DNA from 2 places in the Pandoraea vervacti genome. Region 1 is predicted to be linked to the other one. Evidence: predicted binding sites of a transcription regulator. Region 1 holds the regulator's gene; the other holds the start of a gene.

Region 1 (4,307 bases):
ACGGCACCCATACGGCGCCGTAGGTTGGCGTCTCCTGCCACGCGCCGTAGTCGTCCAGACTCTCGAAACCCGTCATGTCGCGCGGCACGTAGCGCGCCGAAACGGAAGCGTCTTCCCGCGCGTCACGCTCGCGAGTCCATTGATCGAAGACATCGGTCGCAAGCGGGCCGGTCTGCTGCTGCGTCAGGTTCTGACCGACGAACGCCACGCGCTGCCCCTGTTGCAGCGGCACCGACGCGCCTTGCCCATAGACCGTGCCCGCGCCGCGCCAGACACTCACGGTCGTCACGCCGTTCGGATCCACGTCCACGCGATATTCACCGGCCTGTGCGGGCACGAACGCCAGATTCGGCGTGTCGATCTCGTACGGTTGATTCGGATCGAAGCTGCGCAGCCGCACGCCCACGGTGCCCTGCGTTACGTTCAGTTGCACATTCTGGTCGGTCACAGCGGACAGCGCGAGGCTGGTCGAAGCCCCCATGCGCACTGCGGTGCCGCCCACGTGCATCTCTGCGCGACTGTTACGGTCGACCCAGACGGCGTCGCCTGTAGTGAGCGGCCGGTTGCGGTTGGCATAGCGCCAGTCGCTGGTGCCCGCCGGGGCATACGTCACCGTGCCGTCGAACTCGCTAAGCCGCGCAACGCGTCCCGGCGGATCAGCGCTTTGCGCTTGCGCCAGTGCGGGCAGCCCCACAACACCGAGCATGCCGAGTGCGCCCAGCGCCAGCCCGGTGCCGAGAGAGCGAACGATCGTCCGCCAGGAAGTCAGGGATCTCATAAACACTCCGGGCCCGTTCAACGGGCACACTGCGCGTGGCTTGCATCCGCCACCTTGTGGGGTTCTGTCCGAATCCTCGCTGCGAGCGTCCGACGCAACATTGCACAACGCCCCCAGCACGCCTGCCACCCCTAGCCATGAACGCATCGAGGAACGCCAGGGTGACACTTCGAGCGTAAGCCCGTCGTGTGTGACCGCGTGTAAAGCCGTGTAAAGGCGTGTAAAGGAATGCTACGAGTTTGTAACTCAGTGATGACTGAGCGCGTTGGAGAGCAACTTGGCGGTGATGTCGACGATGGGGATCACGCGCTCGTAGGCCATGCGCGTCGGCCCGATCACGCCGAGCGTGCCCACGATCTGGCCGTCGACTTCGTAGGGCGCGGTGACTACCGTCATCTCCTCGATAGGAACGAGGCTGGATTCGCCGCCGATGAAGATCTGCACGCCGGAGGCCCGGCTCGACACGTCGAGCAATTGCAGCAGACCTGTCTTGGACTCAAACACGTCGAACAACTTGCGCAGCCGCTCCATGTTCGACGACAGATCCTCCACGCCCAGCAGGTTGCGCTCTCCCGAAATCAAAACGCTCTCGCGTGTGGTGTCGGCCATCGCATCGCTGCCGGCCTGTACGGCCGCTTGCATCAGCGCACTCATGTCCGAGCGCAGGGCGTCGAGCTCACCGCGCAAGTAAGTGCGCACGTCGTCGAAGCTGTGGCCGCCGAAATTGGCGTTCAGATAGTTCGCGGCCTCGACCAGCTGCGCCGGAGAATAATCCTTTTCCGTCAGGATGATACGGTTCTGCACGTCGCCATCGGGCGTGACGATGATGAGCAGCACGCGCTTATCGGACAACCGCAGGAATTCGATGTGACGGAAGGTCTGACTGCGACGCGGCGTAAGTACCACCCCGGCAAACTGCGACAGATGCGAGAGCACCTGTGCGGCAGACGCCACCAGTTGCTGCGGGCCGCCCGGCTGAAGACTCGTTTGCACCTGGGACGCCAGATGGTGCGCGGCCTCGTCGAGCGGTCGCACCGAGAGCATGGTGTCGACGAACAGGCGGTAAGCGCGCGGCGTCGGCACGCGTCCGGCCGACGTGTGCGGGCTCGCTACGAAACCGAGCGCTTCGAGGTCCGCCATGACGTTGCGGATTGTGGCCGGGGACAGGTCGAGTCCCGAATAACGCGAAAGCGTGCGCGAGCCGACCGGCTGGCCATCGGCGATGTACCGTTCGATCAGGGTTTTGAGAAGTGTTTGCGCACGTTGATCTAGCATGGCAAAAATTGTAACGCGAAATGTAGGTACGCGGCGTGCGTCAAACCCCGACGCGAGAACCGCCGCAGGCCGTGCATGCCGATGGTTGCTGTCATCGACTTATGGTGTAATGGCGGCATGAAAACTGGGAGCCCCTTCAAGACCGTGGCGCTCGTCGGGAAGTACCATGCCGACGGCGTCGCCGAACCGTTGCTCACGCTGGCGGCATGCATTGCGCAGCGCGGGCATCACGTCGTCTTCGAGCGTGACACTGCGCACAACATCGGCGCAGGCGCCGATCCGTACGGCACGCTCGACATTCAGGAGATCGCCACTCAGGCGGACGTGGCCGTCGTGGTGGGCGGCGACGGCACGATGCTCGGCGTCGGACGTCAGCTCGCCGCCTCGAACGTGCCGCTCATCGGGGTGAACCACGGCCGCGTCGGCTTCATCACCGACATCCCGCTCGACGAGATGCGTCAGGTCGTGCCCGCCATGCTCGAAGGTCACTTCGAAGCCGAGCAGCGCACGCTCCTGTCCGCACGCATCGAGCGCGACGGCCAGACGCTCTTCGATACGCTCGCGTTCAACGACGTGGTCGTGAACCGCTCCGGGATTTCGGGGATGGTCGAGCTGCGCGTCGACGTGGACGGTCGCTTCATGTACAAGCAGCGCTCGGATGGCCTGATCGTCGCCACGCCCACGGGCTCGACGGCATACGCGCTCTCGGCCAGCGGTCCGATTCTGCATCCGCGCCTGGGCGGCGTGGTGCTCGTGCCGATCGCACCGCACGCATTGTCGAACCGTCCGATCGTACTGCCGGATTCGAGCGACATCGTCATCACCATCACGGGCGGGCGCGAAGTCGGCGCGAACTTCGACATGCAGTCGTTTGCCGAACTGCGTCAGGGCGACAAGATTCTGGTGAGCCGCTCGGCGCATCAGGTGACGTTCCTGCATCCGGTCGGCTACAACTACTACGCCACGCTGCGCCGCAAGTTGCACTGGAACGAGCATATCTCCGACGAAGATACGCCGCAGAACTGACTCCACGCCTTACCCGACATCCCATGCTACGCAGTCTCTCGATTCGCGATTTCGTGATCGTCGATCGTCTCGATCTGGAATTCTCCGCCGGCTTCACCGTGTTCTCGGGGGAGACCGGCGCGGGCAAATCGATTCTGATCGATGCGCTGGCGCTCGCGATGGGCGAGCGCGGCGACACCAGCATGGTGCGCAACGGGCAGACGCGCGCCGACATTACGGCTGAGTTCGCTGCGGACGCCCAGGCGCGTCCCGATCTCGAAGCCTGGCTGCAAGCGCAGGCCCTCACCCTGGAAGAACACGGCGGCGTCCTGCTGCGTCGCGTGCTCGACGCCGGCGGACGCTCGCGCGCCTTCATCAACGGCACGCCCGCCACGCTCGCGCAGTTGCGCGAACTCGGCGAAATGCTCGTCGACATACACGGCCAGCATGCGCATCAGCAACTGTTGCGCCCCGACGCGCAGCGTCGCCTGCTCGATTCCCATGCGGGCGCAACGGCGCTCGCGGCAGACGCCGCCGCGGCTCACAAGGAATGGCGACGTCTCGTCAAGCGCTGCGAAGAAGCGCATGGGCGTGATCGCGAACTGCAGCTGGAGCGCGAGCGTCTCGAATGGCAGACGTCCGAACTCGACAAGCTCAATCCGCACGAAGGGGAATGGGACGAAGTGAGCGCCGAGCACCGCCGGCTCTCGCACGCCGCCAGCCTCATCAACGGCGTGCAGGGCGCGCTCGATGTGCTGGCAGAGGCCGATGGCGCCGTTGTCCCCTCGCTGGGCCATGTCGTGCACCAGATTCGCGAACTTGCCGAGATCGACGCCGCTCTGGCGGATACGCTCGCCGCGCTGGAACCGGCCGAGATCCAGCTTCGCGAGGCGGTCCACTCGCTCACGCATTACGCGCAACGCATCGATCTCGATCCGGAGCGTCTGGCCGTGGTCGAGCAGCGTCTGGACGCCCTGCATTCGGCGGCGCGCAAGTTCCGGGTCACACCGGAGCAATTGCCGGCGGAACTGGCGCAGCGTCGCGCGCAATTGGAGGAATTGACGGCCTCGGCCGACAGCGCCGCCATGCAGGCGGCCGCCGATGCTGCCCACGCGACCTATCTGAAGCTTGCCAAGGAGTTGTCGAAAGCGCGCGCCCGGGCGGCGGCGTCGCTCTCGCGCGAAGTCACCCGCGCCATGCAGGATCTCTCGATGCCCGGCGGGCGCTTCGAAGTCGCGCTCGCGCCGAC
Region 2 (4,307 bases), 370 kb from region 1:
ATCTGCTATCCGGCTCGGCGATTCTCGGCGATCTGCTATTCGACGCAGGCGCAAGTGCCACCATAGCCGCCCTCAATTCCGGGCTGACGCTGAACAATGCCATTGTGCTGAGCGACGCCGCGTCGAACGTTATTTTCTCGACCGCGAGATCCGGAGTGACGATATCCGGCGTTGTGTCGGGCGCAGGCAAACTGACGCTCGACGGCACCAACTCGAATGTCCTGACGATGGCGTCGGTCAATACGTACACGGGCGCTACGACCATCGGCAGCGGCACGCTGGCGCTATCGGGCAACGCCAGCATAGCGGCATCGTCGGGCGTGACGGTGGCCGGTGTGGGCGGCGTGGGCGGTGTGTTCGACATTTCGGGCGTGACGGCTGGCACCTCGATCAAAGCGCTTGCCGGCGGTGGTGCCGTGCGACTCGGCAGCCAGACGCTATCGCTCACCAATGCGAGCGGGGCATTCGATGGCGTCATCGACGGCGCCGGTGGCATACACCTGGTCGGCGGCACGCAGACGCTCACCGGCGTGAATACCTATTCCGGCGCGACGACCATCGATAACGGCGCGGCGCTGGCCCTGACCGGCGCCGGAAGCGTTGCGTCGTCGAGCGGTGTGGCGAATAACGGCACGCTCGACATTTCCGCAACAACGACTGGCGCCTCACTCACGGCCCTGACAGGACTCGGGACGGTCTCGCTCGGGGCGCGAACGCTGACGCTGACGAAGGCGGCGGGCGTCTTCTCGGGCACGATCGCCGGTACAGGCGGCCTGACGCTGAACGGCGGCACGCAGACGCTGGCGGGCGTGAACACCTATACCGGCGCGACGACAATCAATGCGGGCACGCTCGCGCTCATCGCTGGCGGACGGTTGTCGCCGGCGACGACAGTGACGCTGGTCGGCAGTGACGCTACGTTCGATGCTTCCGCCGCCGGCGCGCTCACCCTCTCCGGCTTGTCCGGTGCGGCGGGCACGCGCTTCGCCGTTGGCACGAGCACGCTGACGGTCGATGCTGCGAGCGACGCCACCTACGCCGGCGACCTCACCGGCAACGGGGTTTTCGTCAAACGGGGCACCGGCATGCTGGTGCTCAATGGGACAAGCACCGCTTTTACCGGCACGACCACCGTTGCGGCGGGCACGCTGGAGATCGGCGACGCCGCGCACGCGCGCGCGGTGCAGGGCGGCGACGTCGCGGTCGGTTCCCTGGGCACGCTGCGCGGGCACGGCACGATCCTCGGCAATGTGACCAACGGCGGCATCGTGGCGCCGGGCGGGTCCATCGGTACGTTGAGCGTCGCTGGAAACTACGCGCAAGCGTCGAACGCTACGCTGGCGATCGAGGTCAGCCCGACGACAGCGTCGCTGCTCAAGGTATCGGGCAGCGCGACATTGAACGGCGTGCTGGCGATTACCTACGACCCGGGCACCTATCGGTCGACGCGATACACCTTGTTGAGCGCCGCGAACGGTGTGAGCGGGCGATTTTCCTCGGTGACCGAGGCGGTGTCGGCCGGTGCCGATCTTGGCAATCTGCGCTCCGCCCTGAGCTACGGCGCAAACGACGTGACGCTCGCGCTCAACGATCCGGCATCCGGCGGTCCGGGCGCTTCGGATCCGTCGGGGGGCGTGGTCGTTGCGCCGAAGAACACGAGCGTTTTTACTGCCCTGGGCACGGCAGCGGTGATGAACGCCCAGTCAACGACGGCAGCGGTGCTCGACCAGGCCACGAGGCGGTCCGCAGGGACGGGGCTGTCGAGCGGCGATGCGGTCGCGCACGGCCCCACGGTCTGGGCGAGCGCGACGGGACTTCACGGGCGTTTGTCGGGCGCCGATGGTCAGCCAGGGTTTCAGGAAAACCGTTACGGCTTCCTCGCAGGCGCGCACAAGCGCATGGGGGACAATACCGTCGGGTTGGCAGGCGGCTATTCCCACGCGGATCTCTCGGAGGCGGGCACGGCGAACTCAGGCACGATCGACACCCTGCGGCTGGCCGCCTACGGGAGTCGCGAAATCGGTCCGGTCGATGTTGCGGCCTCGGTAGGTTATGGCCTTGATTTCATGTCACAGAAGCGCCCCTTCGCGGGCATCGGCACAGCGCAAGGCGATCATATCGGGCAGGAGTTCACGGCCGCGGCACAGGCGAGCGCGCCGTTGTCGGTTGCCGGGGTGGCGGTTACGCCGCGTGTCGGCTTGCGCTACGCCTACTTCCACGCCAACGGCTTCGACGAAAGCGGGGCGGGCGGACAGAATCTGCGCGTTGCAACGGACAATACGCGCAGCCTTCAGCCGTTTGTGGGCGTAACGTTCGACAAGGCGTTCGGAGAGGCGTGGCGACCGATGCATGCGCAATTTCGCGCCGCCTATGCCTACGAATTGCTCGATGCAGGACGGGCCATCAACGTGGCCTCGCAGGACGGCACGATTTTCGTGGCCCCCGGCACTCCCCTGGCGCGCGGCTATCTGACGCTTGGCGCGAGCTTCGGCGTGACGCTCGCAAAGCATCTGGACGTCTCCCTCGCCTACGATGCGCTCGTCAACACCGCGCGCGCATCCGCGCAGGCGGGCAGCCTGAAGGTGCGCTACCGGTTCTGAAGTGCCCGCAGATCGAAGCGTTTTCGACATCCGGGAAAACCCCGCGTCTTGAAATCGTAAAACCCCGTCCCTATAATTAGCACTCGTTGGCGCAGAGTGCTAACAACGCCATGAATTCCCCAATATGCAAATGATTGCATATTTAGTTTTGACGATCTCACTGAGAGAAAGAGGAGCTTGTAATGAATCTTCGTCCCTTGCATGACCGCGTTATTGTCAAGCGCCTGGACAACGAAACGAAGACTGCTTCGGGCATCGTGATCCCGGACGCCGCCGCTGAAAAGCCGGATCAAGGCGAAATCCTCGCGGTCGGCCCGGGCAAGCGCGACGACAAAGGCGCGTTGATCGCACTCGACGTGAAGGTGGGCGACCGTGTTCTGTTCGGCAAGTACGCCGGCCAGAGCGTGAAGGTGGATGGCCAGGAACTGCTGGTCATGCGCGAAGAAGACATCATGGCTGTCGTGGCCAAGTAAGTCTGTCCCCCCAGACATCTACGTAAAGAATTCAAGGAGTTAATGCAATGGCAGCTAAAGAAGTCGTTTTCGGCGACGCCGCTCGTTCCAAGATGGTCGAGGGTGTCAACATCCTCGCGAACGCAGTCAAGGTGACCCTGGGCCCGAAGGGCCGTAACGTCGTGCTCGAGCGCAGCTTCGGCGGCCCGACCGTGACCAAGGACGGTGTGTCGGTCGCCAAGGAAATCGAACTCAAGGACAAGCTCCAGAACATGGGCGCGCAAATGGTCAAGGAAGTGGCTTCCAAGACCAGCGACAACGCCGGCGACGGTACCACCACCGCAACGGTGCTGGCCCAGTCGATCGTTCGCGAAGGCATGAAGTACGTTGCCTCGGGCATGAACCCGATGGACCTCAAGCGCGGTATCGACAAGGCCGTTGCTGCCGCCATCGAAGAACTGCGCAAGATCAGCAAGCCCTGCACCACCAACAAGGAAATCGCGCAAGTCGGCTCGATCTCGGCCAACAGCGACACCTCGATCGGTGACTACATCGCCAAGGCGATGGACAAGGTCGGCAAGGAAGGCGTGATCACCGTCGAAGACGGCAAGTCGCTGCAAGACGAGCTGGACGTCGTCGAAGGTATGCAATTCGACCGCGGCTACCTCTCGCCGTACTTCATCAACACCCCGGAAAAGCAAGTCGCGATCCTCGAGAACCCGTTCGTCCTGCTGTTCGACAAGAAGGTGTCGAACATCCGTGACCTGCTGCCGGTTCTGGAACAAGTCGCCAAGGCTGGCCGTCCGCTGCTGATCATCGCCGAAGACGTCGAAGGCGAAGCCCTCGCAACGCTGGTGGTCAACAACATCCGTGGCATCCTGAAGACCTGCGCCGTCAAGGCTCCGGGCTTCGGCGATCGCCGCAAGGCCATGCTGGAAGACATCGCCATCCTGACGGGCGGCCAGGTCATCGCCGAAGAAATCGGTCTGACGCTCGAAAAGGCAACGCTCGCAGAGCTGGGCCAGGCCAAGCGCATCGAAATCGGCAAGGAAAACACCATCATCATCGATGGCGCCGGCGAAGCTGTGAACATCGAAGCACGCGTCAAGCAGATCCGTGCCCAGATCGAAGAAGCGACCAGCGACTACGACCGTGAAAAGCTGCAAGAGCGCGTGGCCAAGCTGGCCGGCGGTGTTGCCGTGATCAAGGTCGGCGCTGCGACCGAAGTCGAAATGAAGGAAAAGAAGGCACGCGT

The links. The regulator HrcA, encoded in region 1, represses chaperone genes, less so after heat shock. The targets are predictions, from matches to a motif close to TTAGCACTCNNNNNNNNNGAGTGCTAA.
Region 2: the regulator HrcA is predicted to act here: its motif matches at 2,677-2,703, upstream of groES (co-chaperone GroES).

Annotation. Positions count from the first base shown of each region.
Region 1 covers NZ_CP010897.2:4,544,350-4,548,656, forward strand. Annotated here, with positions in the region: gene UC34_RS26030 (collagen-like protein) at 1-778, opposite strand, end outside; gene hrcA (heat-inducible transcriptional repressor HrcA) at 1,025-2,053, opposite strand; gene UC34_RS19725 (NAD kinase) at 2,129-3,079, shown strand; gene recN (DNA repair protein RecN) at 3,103-4,307, shown strand, end outside.
Region 2 covers NZ_CP010897.2:4,174,682-4,178,988, reverse strand. Annotated here, with positions in the region: gene UC34_RS18145 (autotransporter outer membrane beta-barrel domain-containing protein) at 1-2,600, shown strand, start outside; gene groES (co-chaperone GroES) at 2,783-3,073, shown strand; gene groL (chaperonin GroEL) at 3,121-4,307, shown strand, end outside.